2 regions of the Streptomyces sp. NBC_00029 genome follow, and region 2 is predicted to be linked to the other one. Evidence: predicted binding sites of a transcription regulator. Region 2 holds the regulator's gene; the other holds the start of a gene.

Region 1 (11,018 bases), 980 kb from region 2:
TACGAGCGGCGCAAGGCCTTGGGGCTGTCCCAGGCACAACTGGCCGAACGGGCCGGGCTCACCCAGGCAAAGATCTCCCGGGTGGAGGGCGCCGACGGGGTGCCGACACTGCCCCTGCTGCGCCGCCTCGCGCACGCACTGGACGCCGGCCTGAGCATCGCCCTCGACGAGGACCACGAAGAGGTCACCTTCGTCGCTCGCCCCGCCGCCTGAGCACGCGCCGCGGAAACGCCCGAGGGCGGCACCCCCGTCGGGGTGCCGCCCTCGTTCGAGAACAGCCGATCAACCAGTGGCCGGAGCCGGGGTCGATCAGAAGTCCATGTCACCACCCGGCATGCCGCCGCCCGCGGGGGCACCGGCCTTCTCGGGCTTGTCGGCGATGACGGCCTCGGTCGTCAGGAACAGCGCGGCGATCGACGCGGCGTTCTGCAGCGCGGAGCGCGTGACCTTCGCCGGGTCGATGATGCCCTCGGCGATCATGTCGACGTACTCGCCGGTCGCGGCGTTGAGGCCGTGACCGATCGGCAGGTTGCGCACCTTCTCGACGACGACGCCACCCTCGAGACCACCGTTGACGGCGATCTGCTTGAGCGGGGCCTCCAGCGCGAGCTTCACGGCGTTGGCGCCGGTCGCCTCGTCACCCTCGAGCTCCAGCTTCTCGAAGACCGCGGAGGCCTGCAGCAGCGCCACGCCACCACCGGCGACGATGCCCTCCTCGACGGCCGCCTTCGCGTTGCGAACGGCGTCCTCGATGCGGTGCTTGCGCTCCTTGAGCTCGACCTCGGTCGCGGCGCCGGCCTTGATGACGGCCACGCCGCCGGCCAGCTTCGCGAGGCGCTCCTGGAGCTTCTCGCGGTCGTAGTCCGAGTCGGAGTTCTCGATCTCGGCGCGGATCTGGTTCACGCGACCGGCGACCTGGTCGCTGTCACCGGCACCGTCGACGATGGTGGTCTCGTCCTTGGTGATGACGACCTTGCGGGCGCGGCCGAGCAGGTCGAGACCGGCGTTCTCCAGCTTGAGGCCGACCTCCTCGGAGATGACCGTGCCGCCCGTGAGGATGGCGATGTCGCCGAGCATGGCCTTGCGGCGGTCACCGAAGCCCGGGGCCTTGACGGCGACGGACTTGAAGGTGCCACGGATCTTGTTGACGACGAGGGTGGAGAGCGCCTCGCCCTCGACGTCCTCGGCGATGATCAGCAGCGGCTTGCCGGACTGCATGACCTTCTCCAGGAGCGGCAGCAGGTCCTTGACCGAGCCGATCTTGGAGTTGACGATCAGGATGTACGGGTCGTCGAGGGACGACTCCATGCGCTCCATGTCGGTGGCGAAGTACGCCGAGATGTAGCCCTTGTCGAAGCGCATGCCCTCGGTGAGCTCGAGCTCCAGACCGAAGGTCTGCGACTCCTCGACGGTGATGACGCCTTCCTTGCCGACCTTGTCCATGGCCTCGGCGATGAGCTCGCCGATCTGGGTGTCGGCGGCGGAGATGGAGGCCGTCGAAGCGATCTGCTCCTTGGTCTCGACATCCTTGGCCTGCGCCAGCAGGGCGGCGGAGACGGCCTCGACGGCCTTCTCGATACCACGCTTGAGGGCCATCGGGTTGGCACCGGCGGCCACGTTGCGCAGGCCCTCGCGGACGAGCGCCTGGGCCAGCACGGTGGCGGTGGTCGTACCGTCGCCGGCGACGTCGTCCGTCTTCTTGGCGACTTCCTTGACCAGCTCGGCGCCGATCTTCTCGTACGGGTCCTCGAGCTCGATCTCCTTGGCGATGGAGACACCATCGTTGGTGATCGTGGGGGCGCCCCACTTCTTCTCAAGGACGACGTTGCGACCCTTGGGGCCAAGGGTGACCTTGACGGCGTCGGCGAGCTGGTTCATCCCACGCTCGAGGCCGCGGCGGGCCTCCTCGTCGAACGCAATGATCTTGGCCATCTGAAGTGGTCCTCCCGGACAGCGGTGGATTGCTCCGGACCGCGCCCGCGCCCGCGACGGACGGCCTGCGTGCCCGGCGGTTCCTTCCCACCGGACCCTGCGGGCCTCACCGACCCGGTCCTCGTTCAGTAGCACTCTCACCGGGAGAGTGCTAACGCCAATGATTAGCACTCGACCCCTCCGAGTGCAAGCGGCTTGGGGCAACGCCCCGCCACTACCGGGCAGACGCACGAGGGGCCCCCATCCCGTGTCCAGGATGTGGGCCCCTCGTGCCGTGCCAGGTCTTCAATGAACTCTGTGCGTCGGTGGTCGATCGCTCCAGGACTAGCCGAGTGCGAGCTTGACCATGTCCGCCTGCGGACCCTTCTGGCCCTGCGAGATCTCGAACTCGACCCGCTGACCCTCTTCAAGGGTGCGGTACCCGTCCATCTGGATGGCGCTGTAGTGGACGAACACATCCGCACCACCGTCGACCGCGATGAAGCCGTAGCCCTTCTCCGCGTTGAACCACTTGACGGTGCCCTGAGCCATGCCTAACTCCCCTATTACTGGCCCTTGCGCAGGAACGCACTTCGCGATCCCGGGTCAGAACTTGCGTCGGAACGCGTCGACCGAGGCTGAATGTATCTGCGCGGATGCTGTCTGCAACAGGTCAATCCGATGAGAATTCTGGACACCGAGAAACATTGAAATAGAGTGAAAATTTGCCATACTCCAGGGCAACTCGGGCCTGACATATCTCGCCAAAGCCCCATACCGCACTTGCACATTGGCCCGATGTCGACCCTCACGCGGCCCGTTCATATGCGGCGGGCAAGAACAGCGGAGGGGACTTCCCCAACCCTACCGTGCCCAATCAAGCAGAATTGCCCCCTCCGCTTTTAGCGGAGGGGGCAATTTCGGTTTGCGCGTGTCACCTAGGAGGTGATCCCGGGGATCCGGGGAATCAGCAACCGCCCGCGACGGCCGGGATGATCGAGACACCGGAGCCGTCCGGCGTCGCCGCCTGCAGCCCGCCCTCGAAGCGCACGTCGTCGTCGTTGACGTAGACGTTCACGAAACGGCGCAGCTTGCCCTGGTCGTCCAGGACGCGCGCGGCGATGCCCGGGTGGCTCTTCTCCAGGGACTCGATGACCTCGGCGAGGTTCGCGCCCTCGGCCGGGACCTCGGCGGCGCCGCCGGTGTAGGTGCGCAGGATGGTGGGGATGCGGACGTTGACGCTCATGGCGCTACTGCCTTTCCGGTAGGGCGGAGGAGAGGGTGTCGGACGGACCCGGTCAGACCAGGCCGGCGGCGCGGAACGCGTCCAGACTCGGGCGGATGGTGGCGGTCTGCCCGCTGTCCGCGGCCACCGCCTCCAGGGTCTTGAGGCCGTCACCGGTGTTGAGGACCACGGTGGTCAGCGTCGGGTCGAGCTGCCCGTTCTCGATCAGCTTCTTCGTCACGCCGACGGTCACGCCGCCCGCGGTCTCGGCGAAGATGCCCTCGGTCTGCGCGAGGATCTTGATCGCCTCGACGACCTGCTCGTCGTTGACGTCCTCGACGAAGCCACCGGTGCGGCGCGCGATGTCCAGGACGTACGGGCCGTCCGCCGGGTTGCCGATCGCGAGGGACTTGGCGATGGTGTTCGGCTTCTGCGGGCGGACCACGTCGTGACCGGCCTTGAAGGCGGTGGACACCGGGGAGCAGCCCTCGGCCTGGGCGCCGAAGATCTTGTACGGCTTGTCCTCGACGAGACCGAGCTTGATCAGCTCCTGCAGACCCTTGTCGATCTTCGTCAGCTGCGAGCCGGACGCGATCGGGATCACCAGCTGGTCGGGCAGCTGCCAGCCGAGCTGCTCGCAGATCTCGTACGCCAGGGTCTTGGAACCCTCGCCGTAGTACGGGCGGAGGTTCACGTTGACGAAGCCCCAGCCCTCGCCCAGCGGGTCGCCGATGAGCTCGGAGCAGAAGCGGTTGACGTCGTCGTAGTTGCCCTCGATGCCGACCAGGTCGCCGCCGTACACGCCGGCCATGACGACCTTGCCCTGCTCCAGGTCGTGCGGGATGAACACGCAGGAGCGGAAGCCGGCCCGGGCGGCCGCGGCGCCGACGGCGCCGGCCAGGTTGCCGGTCGAGGAGCAGGAGAGGGTGGTGAAGCCGAAGGCGCGGGCGGCCTCGACGGCGATGGCCACGACGCGGTCCTTGAAGGAGTGCGTCGGGTTGCCGGAGTCGTCCTTGACGTACAGCTTGCCGGTGACGCCCAGCTCCTTGGCCAGGTTCTGGGCGTCCACGAGCTTGGTGAAGCCCGGGTTCAGGCTCGGCTTGGAGGCGACGTCCGCGGGGACGGGAAGCAGCGGCGCGTAGCGCCAGATGTTGTTCGGGCCGGCCTCGATCGCGGCACGCAGGGCATCGGGGTCACCGGTCGGAAGGTCGTAGGCGACTTCCAGCGGTCCGAAGCACTCGGCGCACGCGAAGATGGGGCCGAGCTCGAAGCGGGTACCGCACTCACGACAGGAAAGGCCGGTGGCAGGTCCGAGATCAACAGAGGTGGCGACAGTCTGTGCAGCCATGATGGCGAGGCCCTTTCTCCTCATCTTCCCCATGGCGCACTTCGCCATGAGACGGAATTGGCACCTTCCCTAGCCGGGGACCTCGCTGACGAGCGCTGCTGCGCGATCGCGAGAACCGACTGGAGGGTTGCCGGGGCTTCAACGGGCCGTGTCCCTCTGCCCCTCTGGATGAGCGGTATGGCACCGGGCGGCGCGCTCTTCGGCGCGCCCGGGCGTTTGTCGCGAGGACCCCCGGCATGCGGTGGTCCTTCGCGTTGTTCAAGACTGTAACCGAAGGGCCGGGCGGTTGAGACAGGCGTCCGAACCTCGAGATGGATCACATACCGGCGAATATCGCCGACACGCAGGGAGTGCTGAGGGTGCTGGAAGAGGTGGAGCGATGGCTGGCCGACCGCTCCTGGTCCGCCGCCGACCGACCGCTCGACCAGCTGCTCGACCGGAAACGGGCGGCCGGGACGACGGTCAGCGTCGTGCTGCCCGCGCTCGACGAGGAGGCGACGGTCGGCGCGATCGTCGAGGTGATCCGGCGTGAGCTGATCGAGTCACTGCCCGTCCCCCTGGTGGACGAGCTGGTCGTCATCGACTCGGGGTCCACCGACCGCACCGCGGAGGTCGCGGCGAAGGCCGGGGCCCGGGTGGTGCACCGCGACGAGGTGCTGCCGCGCATCCCGGCGCTGCCCGGCAAGGGCGAGGTCCTGTGGCGCTCGCTGCTGGCCACCGGCGGGGACATCGTCTGCTTCGTCGACGCCGATCTGCGGGACTTCTCCGCCTCCTTCGTCTCCGGGATCGTCGGCCCGCTGCTGACCGACCCGGACGTGCAGTTCGTCAAGGCGATGTACGACCGCCCGCTCGGCGACGCTCCCGGCCAGGGCGGCCGGGTCACCGAGCTCGTCGCCCGCCCGCTCCTGAACCTGCACTGGCCGCAGCTGGCCGGCTTCGTCCAGCCGCTGGGCGGCGAGTACGCCGTACGCCGCTCCCTGCTGGAACGGCTGCCGTTCCCCGTCGGGTACGGCGTCGAGCTGGGCCTGCTGGTCGACGCCCTGCACACGGTCGGTCTGGACGCGCTGGCCCAGGTGGACGTCGGCGTACGGGTCCACCGCCACCAGGACGGGCAGGCGCTGGGCCGGATGGCCGCGGCGATCTACCGCACCGCCCAGGTACGCCTCTCGCGCGGGCATCTCGTACGGCCCGAGCTGACGCAGTTCGAGCGCGGGCCGGAGGGGTTCGTGCCGCGGACGTACCCGGTGGACACCGAGGAACGGCCGCCGATGGCGGGCATCAAGGAGTACGCACTGCGGCGCGTGGCGTGAGGAAACGTACGGTTTGAGCAGGGGTGGGCCGGGCTAGGTTGGCCGCATGGCTTCCCAGGTGCTCGTTGCAGCGAACCGCGGCCCCCTTTCCTACGCCCTGGCCGAGGACGGAGCGCTCAGCGCCCGGCGCGGCGGGGGCGGTCTCGTCTCCGGACTCTCCACGGCCCTCGCGGAGCAGCCGGAGGCATTGTGGATCTGTGCGGCGCTGTCGGACGCGGACCGTGAGGCGGTCCGCCGGGGTGTGGCCGAGCCGGGCGTCCGGATGCTGGACATCGATCCCAGCATGTACGACGACGCGTACAACGGCATCGCCAACTCCGTGCTCTGGTTCACCCACCACCACCTGTACGACGTCCCGCGCGAGCCGGTCTTCGACGCCGAATTCCGCCGCCGGTGGGAGTCGTACGAGCGCTACAACCAGGCCTTCGCCGAAGCCCTGGCCGAGGAGGCCGCGCAGGGCGCGTCGGTCCTGGTCCAGGACTACCACCTGGCCCTGGTGCCCGGACTGCTGCGGGTGCTCCGGCCCGACCTGCGGATCGCGCACTTCACGCACACCCCGTGGGCCTCGCCCGGCTACCTCGCCATGCTGCCTGACCAGGTGCGCGAGACCCTGCTCTGGGGCATGCTCGGCGCGGACGTGCTCGGCTTCCACACCGAGGCCTGGGCGGCCGAGTTCCTGGGATCGGCGCAGCTGGACGACGCGTGGGGCCGGTCCACGGTGCAGGACGGCTCGGTGGTGGAACACCAGCGGTACTCGGTGTGGCCGGCCCGCACCACCCGGGTGTGCGCGTACCCGCTGGGCGTGGACGGCGACGAGCTGCGGGCGCTGGCGAACCGGCCGGAGGTCAACGACAAGCTGGCGGAGCTGCGGGCGGAGGTCGACGGACTGCGGACGATCGTCCGCGTGGACCGCACCGAACTGTCGAAGAACATCCTGCGCGGCCTGCTGGCCTACCGGGAACTGCTGACCGCGCGCCCCCAGTGGCGCGGCCGGGTGGTCCACCTGGCATCGGCCTACCCGTCGCGGCAGGACCTGCGGGTCTACCGGGAGTACACGGCGGCGGTGGCGGAGCTGGCGGCGGAGATCAACGCGGAGTTCGGCACGGAGGACTGGCAGCCGGTGCTGGTGTCGGTGAAGGACGACTTCGCGCGCTCACTGGCGGCGTACCGGCTGGCGGACGTGGCGCTGGTGAATCCGGTGCGGGACGGGATGAACCTGGTGGCGAAGGAGATCCCGGTGGTGTCGGAGGCGGGCTGCGTGCTGGTGCTGTCCACAGGGGCGGGGGCGTACGAGGAACTCCGCCGGGACGCGGTGACGGTGAACCCGTACGACGTGACGCAGACGGCGGAGGCGCTGCACACGGCGCTGTCGATGCCGGTGGCCGAGCGCGCGGAACGCTGCAAGCGCCTCGCGGCGGCGGCGACGTCCCTTCCCCCGGCCCAGTGGTTCACGGCCCAGCTCTCGGCCCTGACCGACTGACCACCCTGCGGCGCCGCTGCCGGGGCTCCGCCCCGGACCCCGCTCCTCAAACGCCGGAGGGGCTGAAACACAGGCGGCGGCGCCCCCACAGCGGACCGTCAGGGGCGGATGGCCGCGGCCAGGGTGGCCAGGAAGGCGGCGACCGGGCCCGGGCCGGGGAGGACCAGGTCGGCCCGCGCGGCGAGCTCGGGGACCTCCGCGGAGCCACTGCACACCAGCAGCCCCGGCAGGCCGTCCGTACGGCCCTTCTCCACCGCCGCGAACGCCGCCAGGTCACCCAGGTCGTCGCCCGCGTACAGCACCGCCTCTGCGTCCCGCTCCGCCAGGAACTCCGTCAGGGCGACGCCCTTGTCCATGCCGGGCGGCCTCAGCTCCAGCACCGCCCGCCCCGGCTCGACCATCAGCCCGTGCCGCGCCGCCAGCTCGGCCAGGGGTTCGCGCAGCGCCGCGAAGGCCGCCGCCGGATCCTCCGCCCGCCGGGTGTGCACGGCCAGGGCCCGGCCCTTCTCCTCGATCCAGGTGCCGCGCCAGGCCCCGATGGAGTCCAGGAACCCCGGCAGCTCGGCCCGGACCGCCGCCACCCCGGGGTGCTCGGCGGGCGCGTGGACGATGCCGCTGACGGCGTCCCAGCGTTCGGCCCCGTAGTGGCCGAGGACGACCAGGTGCTGCAGGCCGGGGACCCCGGCGAAGCCTCCGTAGCGGACGGCGACGCCCGCAGGCCGTCCGGTGATCACTGCCACCGAGTCGACCTCGGGTGCGAGTGCGGACAGGGCCGGGACGGCTCCGGGGTGGGCTCGGGCCTGGTCCGGGTCCGGGACGATGTCGGCGAGAGTGCCGTCGAAGTCCAGGGCGACCACGGACCGGCGGGGTGCGCGGAGCAGGGCTTCGAGTCCCTCGCGTCCGGCTGCGGTGACGGGCATCGGCAAGTCGTGCGGATGGCTCCCCATACGCACGACCCTAACGGCCCAACGGTGGGACGGCTACGGCTATCGCCGGGCCCGCTGCGCCTCGCGGATCCTGCGCAGCCGGTTCACCGTGCCGGGCGCGTGGGCCAGCGCCCGCGGGTCGTCCATCAGCGCGTTGAGCAGCTGGTAGTAGCGGACGGGGGTCATCCCCAGCCCTTCCCGGATGGCCCGTTCCTTGGCTCCGGGCCCGGGCCAGGTGCGTCCCTCGTACCCGAGCACCGCGGCCTCCGTGGCCGTCAGCTGCCCGTCGTCCGTCATACCGCCAGATTAACGCCGGGCTCTGACACCCGGCCCGCCGGCACCGACCGTGCGCCCAGGCCGGACGCACCGGTCAGCAGTCCCGGCCCGCGCGCCCGGCCCGCGCGCCCCGGTCAGCGCGGCTCCGCCGTCCGGGCCGACGTGGCGATCTCCTCCAGCACCTTCGCCGGCTGTCCGCCCGGCTGGACGGTCTTGCCGATGTTCTGCTTGATGTCCTCGCTGACGCCCGCCCAGGACTTCTTGCCGACCGGGTAGAGCCGCGAGCCGGGCAGCGCCGTCAGGAACGGCTTCAGCTGCGGCGCCGAGCCGCCCGTCGCCGCCTGCTTGGCCTGGTAGCCGCTGGTGGTGGCGGGCAGCAGGTCGTACTTCTCGGTGAAGGCCGTCACGTTCTTCGGCTGGTACAGGAAGTCCAGGAACTTGCCGGACTGCGCGCGGTGGCCGGTCTTGAAGGCCATGACCCAGTCCGCGACGCCCATCGCGGGCTGATCGCTGCCGTCGGAGGTCGGCAGCGGCACCATGCCGAACTTCACGCCCTTGGCCTCGGCCTGCTTGAGCAGCGTCGGGTGCCCGTTGAGCATGCCGACCTCGCCCTTGGTGAAGGCGTCGAAGGCGGCCTGCCGGTCCAGCTTGCCGGGCTCCACGGGGCCGGTCAGCCCCTGGCCGACCATCTTGTCCCGCAGGAACTCCAGCGCCTTGACGTTGGGGGCGGAGTCGATCGCGTACGACTCCTCGTTGTCGGTGTAGCCGCCACCGCCCGCGAGCATCCACATCATGGTCTCGGCCTGCGCCTCCTCGCGGCCCAGCGGCACCGCGAAGGGGGTGGGCACGTTCGCGGCCTTGAGCTTCTTGGCGGCGGCTTCCAGGTCCGCCCAGCTCTTCGGCTGCCAGCCCTTGGCGTCCTTGGCGATCACTCCGGCCTCGGCCAGCAGCTTCTCGTTGTAGAAGAGCAGCCGGGTGCTGGCCACGAAGGGCATGCCGTACTGGACCTGCTTGACCTTGCCGGCGTCGGCGAGCGGGCCGAGGAAGTCGGCCTCGGTCTTCACGGAGAGCAGCTCTTCCGCCGAGTACAGCTTTCCGGCGGCCGCGTAGTCGGAGTAGGCGCCGATCTGGGCGATGTCGGGGGCCTTGCCGGCCTTGACCATGTCGCCGACCTTGGCGTCGACCTCGGACCAGGAGTAGACGCTGACCTCGACGTTTATGCCCGGGTGGTCCTTCTCGAAGGCTTCGGCGAGGCCCTTCCAGTAGGCCTGGGAGGAGTTCTGCGGATTGTCCCCGTAGTCGGCCGCCACGACCCGCAGGGTCACCTCGTTGTCTCCGGTGAGTCCGCCGAGGGCTCCGCAGCCGGTCAGCGTCACGGCGGTCAGGCACAGCACGGCACCGGACGCGGCCAGGCTCAGGTAACGGCCCTTCACAGTTCTCCATCCACCCCTTGTTGTACGTACGATCCACGTAAGGTCTACACCACTTTGGCGGCTCGTCCACATCGGGCTCCCCACCTGGGTTCCGAATTTGTATGGCCGGTCAACAATCTCCCTCATTGGACTAGACCTTTCCCCGCCGAACACGCGAGACTGTCTCTGTGAAATCCGTGAAACACGTCATCGCCCTCGATGTGGGCGGCACCGGGATGAAGGCCGCCCTCGTCGCCGACGACGGCACCCTGCTCCACGAAGCGCGCCGGGCCACCGGCCGCGAGCGGGGCCCCGACGCCGTCGTCGAGACGATCCAGGACTTCGCCGCCGAGCTGCTCGACACCGGCCGGGAGCGCTTCGGACGGCCCGCCTCGGCCGCCGGGGTCGCCGTCCCGGGCATCGTCGACGCCGAGAACGGGATCGCCGTCTACGCGGCGAACCTGGGCTGGCGCGACGTACCGATGCGCGACCTGCTCAGCAGACGCCTCGGCGGCATCCCGGTGGCCCTCGGCCACGACGTGCGCACGGGCGGACTCGCCGAGGGCCGCATCGGCGCAGGCCGCGGCGCCGACCGCTTCCTCTTCGTCCCGCTGGGCACCGGCATCGCCGGAGCCATCGGCATCGCCGGCCGCATCGAGGCCGGTGCCCACGGCTACGCGGGCGAGATCGGGCACATCGTGGTGCGCCCGGGCGGCCCCGCCTGCGGCTGCGGCCAGCACGGCTGCCTGGAGACCCTCGCCTCCGCGGCGGCCGTCAGCCGCGCCTGGGCGGAGGCCTCCGGCGACCCCGCGGCCGACGCCGCGGACTGCGCCAAGGCCGTCGAATCCGGTGACGCGCGCGCCCGGGAGGTCTGGCTCGCCGCCGTCGGCGCCCTCGCCGACGGACTGGTCACCGCCATCACCCTGCTGGACCCCCGCACGCTGATCATCGGTGGCGGGCTGGCGGAGGCCGGGGAAACCTTGTTCACACCACTACGGACGGCCGTGGAGGAGCGCGTGACGTTCCAGCGGCTCCCCCACATCGTTCCGGCTGCCCTCGGGGACACCGCCGGATGCCTGGGCGCAGGGCTGCTCGCCTGGGACCTACTCGCCACGGAGGTACCTGCCTGA
Region 2 (11,018 bases):
TCGCCGCGCCACTGCGTGATGCAGCGCGAGGCCTGCCACGGCACGATGGCGTCCACGCCGGTCTCCGTCATCGTCTCGACGGCCAGCTCGCCCCGGTCCCCCTTGGGCAGGGCCTGGACCACCGTGATCCGGACCTCCGCCTCCGGCTCCTCCGCGATGGCGTGCAGGTCCATGACGACCAGCCGGTCCTTGCCCTCGGCGGCCTTGACCACGCCCTCCGCCCAGTGACCGCGGCCGTCCGTGAGGACGACGTCCTCGCCCGGGTTGAGCCGCTTCACGGAGACGGCGTGCCGGCCCTCCGGGCCGTCCAGCACGAACTCCGGTCCCGCGGGGACCTCCTCCACCACGAACACCGGGGCGGTCATGACGCACTCCTCATCTGCATTTCCTTCAACGTGCTCTGTGCCTGCGCCAGTTCGGCGGCCAGCACCTCCACCAGCTCCCCCGCCGGCAGCGGCCGCGCCAGCCGGTGCCCCTGGCCCGCCCACAGGGCCATGCCCTGCGGGTCCCCGGCCGCGGCGGCCGCCTTGCGCAGCCCCGAGGTCAGGTGGTGGACCTGGGGGTATGCGGCGGGGGCGTAGGGGCCGTGCTCGCGCATGAAGCGGTTCACCAGCCCCCGTGCCGGCCGCCCGGAGAAGGCCCGGGTCAGTTCGGTGCGGACGAACAGCGGGTCCGTCAGCGCCTTCTTGTGCACGGGGTCGGCCCCCGACTCGGGACAGGCCAGGAAGGCCGTCCCGAGCTGCGCCGCGTCCGCGCCGGCCGCCAGCAGGGCCGCGATCTGCGAGCCCCGCATGAGGCCGCCCGCCGCGATGATCGGAAGGGCCACGGCCTCCCGTACCTGGCCCACCAGTGCGAGGAGGCCCACGGCCGCCGTGCCGTCGATCTGCGGATCGTCCCGGTGGGTGCCCTGGTGACCGCCGGCCTCGGCGCCCTGGACGCAGACCGCGTCGGCGCCCGCGTGCTGGGCCCTGCGGGCCTCCTCGACGGAGGTCACCGTGACCACGGTGTACGTACCGGCCTTGCGCAGGGCGGCGAGGGCCGCGGAGGAGGGGCAGCCGAAGGTGAACGAGACCACGGGGACCGGGTCTTCGAGGAGGATGGCCAGCTTGGCGTCGTAGCCGTCGTCGCTGGTGCCGATGATGTCCTCCTCGGCGAGCGAGATCTCGTACCAGCTCGCCTCGCCGGCCAGCTGCCCGCGGTACGCCTCCACGGCGGCCGGGTCGACGTAACCGGTCTGCGGCATGAAGAGGTTGACGCCGAAGCGGCGCCGGGTGAGCGCCCGCACCTGCTTGATCTCCTGGTACATCCCGTCGGCGGTCTTGTAGCCGCCGGCCAGGAACCCCAGTCCGCCCGCCTCGCACACGGCCGCGGCGAGCGGGGGACAGGAGGCGCCGCCCGCCATGGGAGCCTGCACGATCGGGTACGGGGAGAGACCGTTCGGTGCCGAGGACATGGACTGCATCGTGCCACGTCCCGGGCGGGCGGCCGAATCATGGCATTCGCCTGGCATAGTCCGCTTCCCGGCGGCGTTCCGGGCCCCGCTGGGGCCATGCGACGAGCCCGGCCCGGGAATTCCCTGGCCGGGCTCGTGACGGTGGATCCAGGTCGGTCAGCGACCGTTGAAGGCGTCCTTCAGCCGGCTGAACAGGCCCTGCTGACCCGGCGCGAACTGGCCCATCGGCCGCTCCTCGCCGCGCAGCTTCGCCAGCTGGCGGAGCAGGTCCTCCTGCTGGGCGTCCAGCTTGCCCGGGGTGGTCACCTCGACGTGGACGATCAGGTCGCCGCGTCCGCCACCGCGCAGGTGGGTGACACCGCGCCCGTGCAGCGGGATCGCCTGGCCGGACCCGGTGCCGGGCCGGATGTCGATCTCCTCCAGCCCGTCGAGGGTCTCCAGCGGGCATTTGGTGCCCAGCGCGGCCGCCGTCATCGGGATGGTGACCGTGCAGTGCAGGTCGTCCCCGCGGCGCTGGAAGGTCGGGTGCGCCAGCTCGTGGATCTCCACGTACAGGTCGCCGGCGGGGCCGCCGCCAGGGCCGACCTCGCCCTCGCCCGCGAGCTGGATCCGGGTGCCGTTCTCGACACCGGCCGGGATCTTGACCGTGAGGCTGCGCCGGGAGCGGACCCGGCCGTCGCCCGCGCACTCGTGGCACGGGGTCGGGACCACGGTGCCGAAGCCCTGGCACTGCGGGCAGGGGCGCGAGGTCATGACCTGGCCCAGGAAGGACCGGGTGACCTGCGAGACCTCACCGCGGCCGCGGCACATGTCACATGTCTGCGCCGAGGTGCCGGGAGCGGCGCCCTCGCCGGAGCAGGTGTTGCAGACGACGGCCGTGTCGACCTGGATGTCCTTGGTGGTCCCGAAGGCCGCCTCGTCCAGCTCCAGGTCGAGGCGGATCATGGCGTCCTGGCCGCGCCGGGTCCGCGAGCGCGGGCCGCGCTGCGAGGCCTGGCCGAAGAAGGCGTCCATGATGTCGGAGAAGTTGCCGAAGCCACCCGCCCCGAATCCGCCCGCTCCGCCGCCGCCGCCCGAGGAGGACAGCGGGTCGCCGCCGAGGTCGTAGACCTGCTTCTTCTGCGGGTCCGAGAGCACCTCGTAGGCCGCGTTGATCTCCTTGAAGCGCTCCTGCGTCTTCGGATCCGGATTCACATCCGGGTGGAGTTCACGCGCGAGGCGCCGGAAGGCCTTCTTGATCTCGTCCTGCGATGCGTCGCGGCGCACGCCGAGAACGGCGTAGTAGTCCGTGGCCACTTACGACTCCGCCAGGATCTGTCCGACGTAACGTGCCACTGCGCGTACCGCTCCCATCGTTCCGGGGTAGTCCATGCGGGTCGGTCCGACCACGCCGAGTTTGGCGACTGCTTCGCCGCCCGAACCGTAACCGACCGAGACGACCGACGTGGAGTTCAGTCCCTCGTAGGCGTTCTCATGCCCGATCCGTACGGCCATTCCCGACTCGTTGGCCTCGCCCAGCAGCTTGAGGAGCACGACCTGCTCCTCCAGCGCTTCGAGCACCGGCCTGATCGTCAGGGGAAAATCGTGTCCGAAGCGGGTGAGATTGGCGGTACCGCCGATCATCAGCCGCTCTTCGGCTTCCTCGACCAGGGTCTCGAGGAGTGTCGCGAGCACGGTGGAGACCGTGCCGCGGTCCTCCGCCTCGAAGGACTCGGGGAGGTCCTGGACGAGCGGGGGCACATCGGTGAAGCGCCGCCCGACGACCCGGCTGTTGAGCCGGGCCCGCAGGTCCGCCAGCGAGGTCTCCCCGAAGGGGCCCGGGCAGTCGATGAGCCGCTGCTCGACGCGTCCGGTGTCCGTGATCAGTACGAGCATCAGGCGCGCGGGAGCCAGCGAGAGCAGCTCCACGTGCCGGACGGTCGACCGGGTCAGGCTCGGGTACTGGACGACGGCGACCTGCCGGGTGAGCTGCGCGAGCAGCCGCACCGTGCGGCCGACCACGTCGTCGAGGTCGACGGCGCCGTCGAGGAAGTTCTGGATGGCCCGGCGCTCGGGCGACGACAGCGGCTTGACCCCCGCCAGTTTGTCGACGAAGAGCCGGTAGCCCTTGTCGGTGGGGATCCGGCCGGCGCTGGTGTGGGGCTGGGCGATGTAGCCCTCCTCCTCCAGCACGGCCATGTCGTTGCGCACGGTGGCGGGCGAGACGCCGAGCCGGTGCCGCTCGGTGAGCGCCTTGGAGCCGACCGGCTCCTCCGTCCCGACGTAGTCCTGGACGATGGCGCGCAGCACTTCGAGTCTGCGTTCGCTCAGCATCGCGCGCACACCTCCAGCTGTGGTCCGTTGCCGTGTTCTGCCGTGGTCGTTGGCACTCTGATCGTTCGAGTGCCAGAGAGCCCCCGCTCAGTGTACGGCCGGGCGGTAAGCCCCTGGCAAGGGAGGCCCGCCAGGGTAGCGTCGCCGTATGGACGTGCGTTGGGAAGAGTCCGGCTGGGAACGGCTGACCGGACGGGCCGGCCGGCGGCGGCTGCCGGTGTGGGACTGCACCGTGGGGCTGGTGGTGGGCGAGGATTCGGTCCTCCTGATCGACCCCGGGTCGTGCCTGCGCGAGGGCGCCGAGGTGCGCGCCGAGGCGGAGCGGCTGACGGGCCGGCGCGTGACCCATATCGCATTCACCCACGGTCATTTCGATCATGTGCTGGGCGGGGCCGCCTTCGCCGGGGCCGAGGTGTTCGGCGCGGTCGGGCTCGCCGCGGTGCTGTCGACGGGCCGCGAGGAGCTGCGCGGGGACGCGGTGCGGCACGGGCTCGCGGAGGCGGAGGCGGCCGAGGCGGTGGACCTGCTGGTGCCGCCCCGGCACGCGGTGTCCGGCGAGTGGACGCTGGAACTGGGGGGCGTCCAGGTGCTGCTCGCCAATGTGGGGCCCGGGCACACCGGGCACGACCTGGCCGTCTTCGTGCCGGGCGAGCGCGAGGTGGTCTTCTGCGGGGACCTGGTCGAGGAGTCGGGCGAGCCCCAGGCGGGCCCTGACGCCACGCCGGGGCAGTGGCCCGCAGCCCTGGACCGGCTGCTGTCGCTGGGCGGGGACGACGCACTGTACGTACCGGGTCACGGAGCGGTGGTCGACGCGGGCTTCGTCCGTGCGCAACGCGCCACACTGGCGGCCCGTTTCGGCGTGTCGGAGGCGTGACGCGCGAGGCTCTCCTACTGTCGGCCGGATGCGCGAGTACTCCCCCGACCTGACCCCGCAGTGGAAGCGACCCAAGGCCGTGCCGGAGGTGGCGGCGGACCCCGACCTCGTGGTCGAGGTGGCCGGTACGGACTTCTGCGGCGCGGTGGTGGCCTGCGAGGCGGGCACGGTGACCCTGGAGGACCGCTTCGGCAAGCGGCGGGTGTTCCCGATGGAGCCGCGCGGGTTCCTGCTGGACGGCGAGGTGGTCACCCTGGTCCGGCCCGCGCGCAGGCCCTCCGGGCCACGTCTGACGGCGTCGGGCTCACTGGCCGTCCCGGGAGCGCGGGCGCGGGTGGCACGGGCGGGCCGGATCTACGTCGAGGGCCGGCACGACGCCGAGCTGGTGGAGCGGGTCTGGGGTGACGACCTGCGGATCGAGGGCGTGGTGGTGGAGTACCTGGAGGGCATCGACGACCTCCCGGCGATCGTCGCCGACTTCGCCCCGGCCCCGGACGCCCGCCTCGGCGTCCTGGTCGACCACCTCGTCCCGGGCTCGAAGGAGTCCCGCATCGCGGCGTCGGTGACCTCGCCGGACGTCCTGATCGTGGGCCACCCGTACGTGGACGTCTGGCAGGCCGTGAAACCGTCCGCGCTGGGCATCCCGGCGTGGCCGGTGATCCCGCCCGGCCAGGACTGGAAGACGGGCATCTGCCGGGCCCTGGGCTGGCCGGAGAACACCGGCGCCGCCTGGCAGCACATCCTGTCCCGGGTGACCTCGTACCGGGACCTGGAACCGACCCTCCTGGGCTCGGTGGAACACCTCATCGACCACGTCACGACCCCCGCCGCATCCAGCCCCGCCGGCGCTTGAGGCGCGGGGGTCCGGGGGCAGCGCTCCCGGCAGCGGCGCCGCAGGCCGTTCAGTCCACCAGGTCCCGGACCACCGCATCGGCCAGCAACCGCCCGCGCAGCGTCAGCACGGCCCGCCCGCCCTCGTACGGCCCCGGGTCCAGCAGCCCGTCCGCAAGGGCCTTGCGGGACGCCGCCAGCCCGGCCGGAGCCAGCAGCGACAGCGGTACCCCGTCCACCAGCCGGAGCTCCAGCAGGATCCGCTCCACCCGCCGGTCCTCCTGCGACAGGAGCTCCCGTCCCGCCCCGGGCGACCGCCCCTCCGCGAGCGCCGCGGCATACGCCCCCGGGTGCTTCACGTTCCACCACCGGACCCCGCCCACGTGCGAGTGCGCGCCCGGCCCGGCGCCCCACCAGTCGGCGCCGCGCCAGTACAGCTCGTTGTGCAGGCAGCGCCCGGCCTCCGAGGTGGCCCAGTTGGAGACCTCGTACCAGGAGTACCCCGCCCCGGCCATCACCGAGTCCGCGATCAGGTACCGGTCGGCGTGGACGTCGTCGTCCGTCATCGGGACCTCACCCCGGCGGATCCGGCGCGCCAGCTGCGTGCCCTCCTCGACGATCAGCGCGTAGGCGCTGATGTGGTCGGGCCCGGCCCCCAGCGCCGCCGAGAGCGTCGCGCGCCAGTCCTCGTCGGACTCCCCGGGCGTCCCGTAGATCAGGTCGAGGTTGACGTGCTCGAAGCCCGCCGCCCGCGCCTCCGCCACGCACGCCTCGGGCCGCCCCGGCGTGTGGGTGCGGTCGAGCACCTTCAGGACGTGCTGCTTGGCGCTCTGCATGCCGAAGGAGACCCGGTTGAAGCCCCCGGCGCGCAGCTCGGCCAGGTACCGAGGGTCGACCGACTCCGGGTTGGCCTCGGTGGTGATCTCGGCGTCCTCGGCCAGGCCGAACTCGTCCCGGATCGCCGCGAGCATGCGTACGAGGTCGGCGGCGGGCAGCAGCGTGGGCGTGCCGCCGCCGACGAAGACGGTCCGGACCTGCCGCGGGTCGTCCCCGAGCACCTTCCGCGCCAGCCTGACCTCGTCGATCAGGGTGTCGGCGTAGTTCTCCCGGGAGGCGAGCACACCGCCGGTGCCCCGCAGCTCGGTGGCCGTGTAGGTGTTGAAGTCGCAGTAGCCGCAGCGCGTGGCGCAGTAGGGGACGTGCAGGTAGAACCCGAGCGGCCGCTCCCCCGCGCCCACCAGGGCATGCGACGGCAGCGAGCCGTCTTCGGGCATGGGTTCACCGTCGGGGAGTGCGGAAGGCATACCCCCATCATCCCGCACCCACCACACCGCCCGGCCCCACGCACGCCGGCTCCGCCGGCGTTTGAGGCGCGGGGTCCGGGGCGGAGTCCCGGGAGCCGGCTCCCGGCCGACACCCGGGGCCGCCCGGGAACGGCGGGGCCGCGGGGCGGTCCACCGCCCCGCCCCGCCGGGCCCGCCGCAGGCGCTACGCCTCGCGGGACCCCTCGTACATCTCCTCGATCAGGTGCTTGAACTCACGCTCGACCACCGGCCGCTTCAGCTTCAGGCTGGGCGTGAGGTCGCCGTGCTCGACATCGAGGTCGCGGGGCAGCAGCCGGAACTTCTTGACCGTCTGCCAGCGCTGCAGACCCTCGTTGAGGGTCTGGACGTACGTCTCGATCAGGCGGTTGGTCTCCGGCGCCGCCAGGACCTCTCCGTACGTCTTGCCCTCCAGCCCGTTGTCGGCCGCCCAGACCAGGATCGACGGCTCGTCGAGGGCGATCAGCGCCGAGCAGAAGTTACGGTCGGCGCCGTGCACGACGATCGTCGACACGTACGGGCAGATCGCCTTGAACTGGCCCTCGATCTCCGCCGGGGCGACGTACTTGCCGCCCGAGGTCTTGATCAGGTCCTTCTTGCGGTCGGTGATGCGCAGGTAGCCGTCGGCCGACAGCTCGCCGATGTCGCCCGTGTGCAGCCAGCCGTCGGACTCCAGGACCTCGGCGGTCTTGTCCGGCTGCCCGTGGTAGCCCTGCATGATGCCGGGGCCGCGGAGCAGGACCTCGCCGTCGTCGGCGATGCGGACCTCGGTGCCGGGGAGCGGCTTGCCGACCGTGCCGGTGCGGTAGGCCTCGCCCGGGTTGACGAAGGAGGCCGCGCTGGACTCGGTCAGGCCGTAGCCCTCCAGGATGTGCACGCCCGCGCCGGAGAAGAAGAAGCCGATGTCGGGTGCCAGGGCGGAGGCGCCGGAGACGGCGGCGCGGAGCTTGCCGCCGAAGGCGTCGCGGAGCTTGGAGTAGACGAGCGCGTCGGCGATCTTGTGCTGGGTGGTGAGGCCGAAGGGGGCGGTGGCCCGGCCGGTGCGGCGGAAGTTGTCCTGCGTGACCTTGGCGTACTCGCGGGCGACGCCCGCCGACCACTTGAAGATCTTGTACTTGGCTCCGCCGGCGGCCCGGGCCTTGGCGGCCACGCCGTTGTAGACCTTCTCGAAGATGCGCGGGACGGCGGCCATGTAGGTCGGCTGCACGACCGGCAGGTTCTCGATGATCTTGTCGATGCGGCCGTCGACGGCGGTGACGTGACCGGCCTCGATCTGGCCGGAGGTCAGTACCTTGCCGAAGACGTGGGCCAGCGGCAGCCACAGGTACTGGACGTCGTCCTTGCCGATCAGCCCGGTGGCCGTCATGGCCTTGGCCAGGTACGACCAGTTGTCGTGCGGCAGCCGGACGCCCTTGGGGCGGCCGGTCGTGCCGGAGGTGTAGATGAGGGTCGCGAGCTGGTCCGAGGTGATCGTCGCGATCCGCTCCCTGACCGCCTCGGGGTGCTTGGCGAGGTACTCCGTGCCGCGCGCCTCCAGCTCGGCGAGGGAGAGCACCCAGCCCTCGGGGTCGCCCTCGGCCGCGACCGCGTCGGCGGCGTCCAGGACCACGACGTGTGCGAGGTTCGGCAGGTCGGCGCGGCGCTCACGCGCCTTCGCCAGCTGCTTCCCGTTCTCGGCGATGAGCAGCCGGCTCTCGGAGTCCGAGAGGATGAAGGCCGACTCGTCCGCGTTGGTGCTGGGGTAGATCGTGGTGACCGCGCCGCCGGCACACATCACGCCGAGGTCGGAGAGGATCCAGTCGACCCGGGTCTCGGAGGCGAGCGCGACGCGCTGCTCCGTCTCCAGGCCGAGGGAGATCAGTCCGGCAGCGATGGCGAATACCCGCTCGGCCGCCTGGCCCCAGCTGAGTGATTTCCAGTCGTCGGGGCCTCCGCGGCCGGCGGCCGCGGGCACCGGATACCGGTAGGCCTCGTCGTTCGGCGTCGCTGCGACGCGCTCAAGGAAGAGCACCGCCACGGTGGGCGGGCGGTTCTCGAGATAGGTCTGTGTGTCGCTCACGACATCCTCCGGACCGTTCCACGCGGCAGAGCGTGGGCGTGGGGCGCTGGGGGCGCTTGGGGACTGGCGGGTTTGCAGCCATTGACTTTTTAAACTGGCGAGTAACCGTCGAGCAGTGATCAGACTAGAGCGCGTCCGGCGCCTGCGTAAGAGCCCGCGAGCGGCCGCTTCATAACGAAACAGGCCCCCGAACCGGAGTGCGGGGGCCTGCTCGCGTCGGGTGACGGCGGGACTACTACTTCTTCTTGCCGCCGGACTCGTCACTGGAGAGGACGGCGATGAAGGCCTCCTGCGGCACCTCGACGGAGCCGACCATCTTCATCCGCTTCTTGCCCTCCTTCTGCTTCTCCAGCAGCTTCCGCTTACGGGAGATGTCACCGCCGTAGCACTTGGCGAGGACGTCCTTGCGGATGGCGCGGATGGTCTCGCGGGCGATGACGCGGGAGCCGATCGCGGCCTGGATCGGCACCTCGAAGGCCTGCCGCGGGATGAGCTCGCGCAGCTTGGCGACGAGGCGCACGCCGTAGGCGTAGGCGGCGTCCTTGTGCGTGACGGCGGAGAAGGCGTCGACCTTGTCGCCGTGCAGCAGGATGTCGACCTTGACCAGGCTGCCGGACTGCTCGCCCGTGGGTTCGTAGTCGAGGGAGGCGTAACCGCGCGTCTTGGACTTCAGCTGGTCGAAGAAGTCGAAGACGATCTCCGCGAGCGGGAGGGTGTAGCGGATCTCGACCCGGTCCTCGGAGAGGTAGTCCATGCCGAGGAGGGTGCCGCGGCGCTGCTGGCACAGCTCCATGATCGCGCCGATGAACTCGGTGGGCGCGAGCACGGTGGCCCGGACGACCGGCTCGAACACGTCCGAGATCTTGCCCTCGGGGAACTCGCTCGGGTTGGTGACGGTGACTTCCTTGCCGTCCTCCATGACCACCCGGTAGACCACGTTGGGCGCGGTGGCGATCAGGTCGAGGCCGAATTCGCGCTCCAGGCGCTCGCGGACCACGTCCAGGTGGAGCAGGCCGAGGAAGCCGACGCGGAAGCCGAAGCCGAGCGCCGCCGAGGTCTCCGGCTCGTAGACCAGCGCGGCGTCGTTGAGCTGCAGCTTGTCCAGGGCCTCGCGCAGGTCCGGGTAGTCCGAGCCGTCGAGCGGGTACAGGCCGGAGAAGACCATCGGCCGCGGGTCCTTGTAACCGCCGAGGGCCTCGGTGGCGCCGTTGTGCAGGCTGGTGATCGTGTCACCGACCTTGGACTGACGGACGTCCTTCACGCCGGTGATGATGTAGCCCACCTCGCCGACGCCGATGCCGTCGGAGGGGGTCATCTCCGGGGAGGAGACACCGATCTCCAGCAGCTCGTGGGTGGCGCCGGTGGACATCATCCGGATGCGCTCGCGCTTGTTGAGCTGGCCGTCGACCACACGTACGTACGTCACGACGCCGCGGTACGAGTCGTAGACCGAGTCGAAGATCATGGCGCGGGCCGGGGCGCCCTTGACGCCGACCGGGGCCGGGACCGTGGCGACGACCTTGTCGAGGAGCGCCTCGACACCGAGGCCGGTCTTCGCCGAGACCCGCAGCACGTCCTCGGGCTGGCAGCCGATGAGGTTCGCGAGCTCCTCGGCGAACTTCTCCGGCTGGGCGGCCGGCAGGTCGATCTTGTTCAGGACGGGGACGATCGCGAGGTCGTTCTCCATCGCCAGGTACAGGTTGGCGAGGGTCTGGGCCTCGATGCCCTGGGCGGCGTCCACCAGGAGGACGGTGCCCTCGCACGCGGCGAGGGAGCGCGAGACCTCGTAGGTGAAGTCGACGTGCCCGGGGGTGTCGATCATGTTGAGGATGTGGGTGTTGCCCTGACCCTCGCCCGTGGTGGGTGCCCAGGGCAGACGGACCGCCTGGGACTTGATCGTGATGCCGCGCTCACGCTCGATGTCCATGCGGTCGAGGTACTGGGCGCGCATCTGCCGCTGGTCGACCACACCGGTGATCTGGAGCATCCGGTCGGCAAGGGTCGACTTGCCGTGGTCGATGTGCGCGATGATGCAGAAGTTGCGGATCAGCGCCGAGTCGGTACGGCTCGGCTCGGGCACGTGGCTGGGGGTCGCGGGCACGCAGTGTCCTGATTCTCGGTCGCAGTCGGAAGCGTTTGCGGAGCGTCGGTGGGAGCGAAAGTCCG

The links. The regulator HrcA, encoded in region 2, represses chaperone genes, less so after heat shock. The targets are predictions, from matches to a motif close to TTNGCACTCNGNNNNNCNGAGTGCNAA.
Region 1: groL (chaperonin GroEL) is a predicted target of HrcA. The motif match lies at 2,061-2,087, and genes of this name have one in related genera.

The regions. Positions count from the first base shown of each region.
Region 1 covers NZ_CP108292.1:4,279,886-4,290,903, forward strand. The annotation lists gene OG753_RS20020 (helix-turn-helix domain-containing protein) at 1-213, shown strand, start outside; gene groL (chaperonin GroEL) at 310-1,932, opposite strand; gene OG753_RS20030 (cold-shock protein) at 2,257-2,463, opposite strand; gene OG753_RS20035 (MoaD/ThiS family protein) at 2,879-3,157, opposite strand; gene thrC (threonine synthase) at 3,210-4,484, opposite strand; SAM riboswitch class I at 4,502-4,659, opposite strand; gene OG753_RS20045 (glucosyl-3-phosphoglycerate synthase) at 4,844-5,794, shown strand; gene OG753_RS20050 (trehalose-6-phosphate synthase) at 5,841-7,274, shown strand; gene otsB (trehalose-phosphatase) at 7,373-8,221, opposite strand; gene OG753_RS20060 (DUF3263 domain-containing protein) at 8,261-8,497, opposite strand; gene OG753_RS20065 (extracellular solute-binding protein) at 8,611-9,909, opposite strand; gene OG753_RS20070 (ROK family protein) at 10,086-11,018, shown strand; gene nagA (N-acetylglucosamine-6-phosphate deacetylase) at 11,018-11,018, shown strand, end outside.
Region 2 covers NZ_CP108292.1:3,295,647-3,306,664, forward strand. The annotation lists gene OG753_RS15735 (16S rRNA (uracil(1498)-N(3))-methyltransferase) at 1-365, opposite strand, end outside; gene OG753_RS15740 (nitronate monooxygenase) at 362-1,453, opposite strand; gene dnaJ (molecular chaperone DnaJ) at 1,610-2,749, opposite strand; gene hrcA (heat-inducible transcriptional repressor HrcA) at 2,750-3,766, opposite strand; gene OG753_RS15755 (MBL fold metallo-hydrolase) at 3,915-4,640, shown strand; gene OG753_RS15760 (DUF3097 domain-containing protein) at 4,669-5,493, shown strand; gene hemW (radical SAM family heme chaperone HemW) at 5,543-6,775, opposite strand; gene OG753_RS15770 (AMP-dependent synthetase/ligase) at 6,960-8,852, opposite strand; gene lepA (translation elongation factor 4) at 9,088-10,953, opposite strand.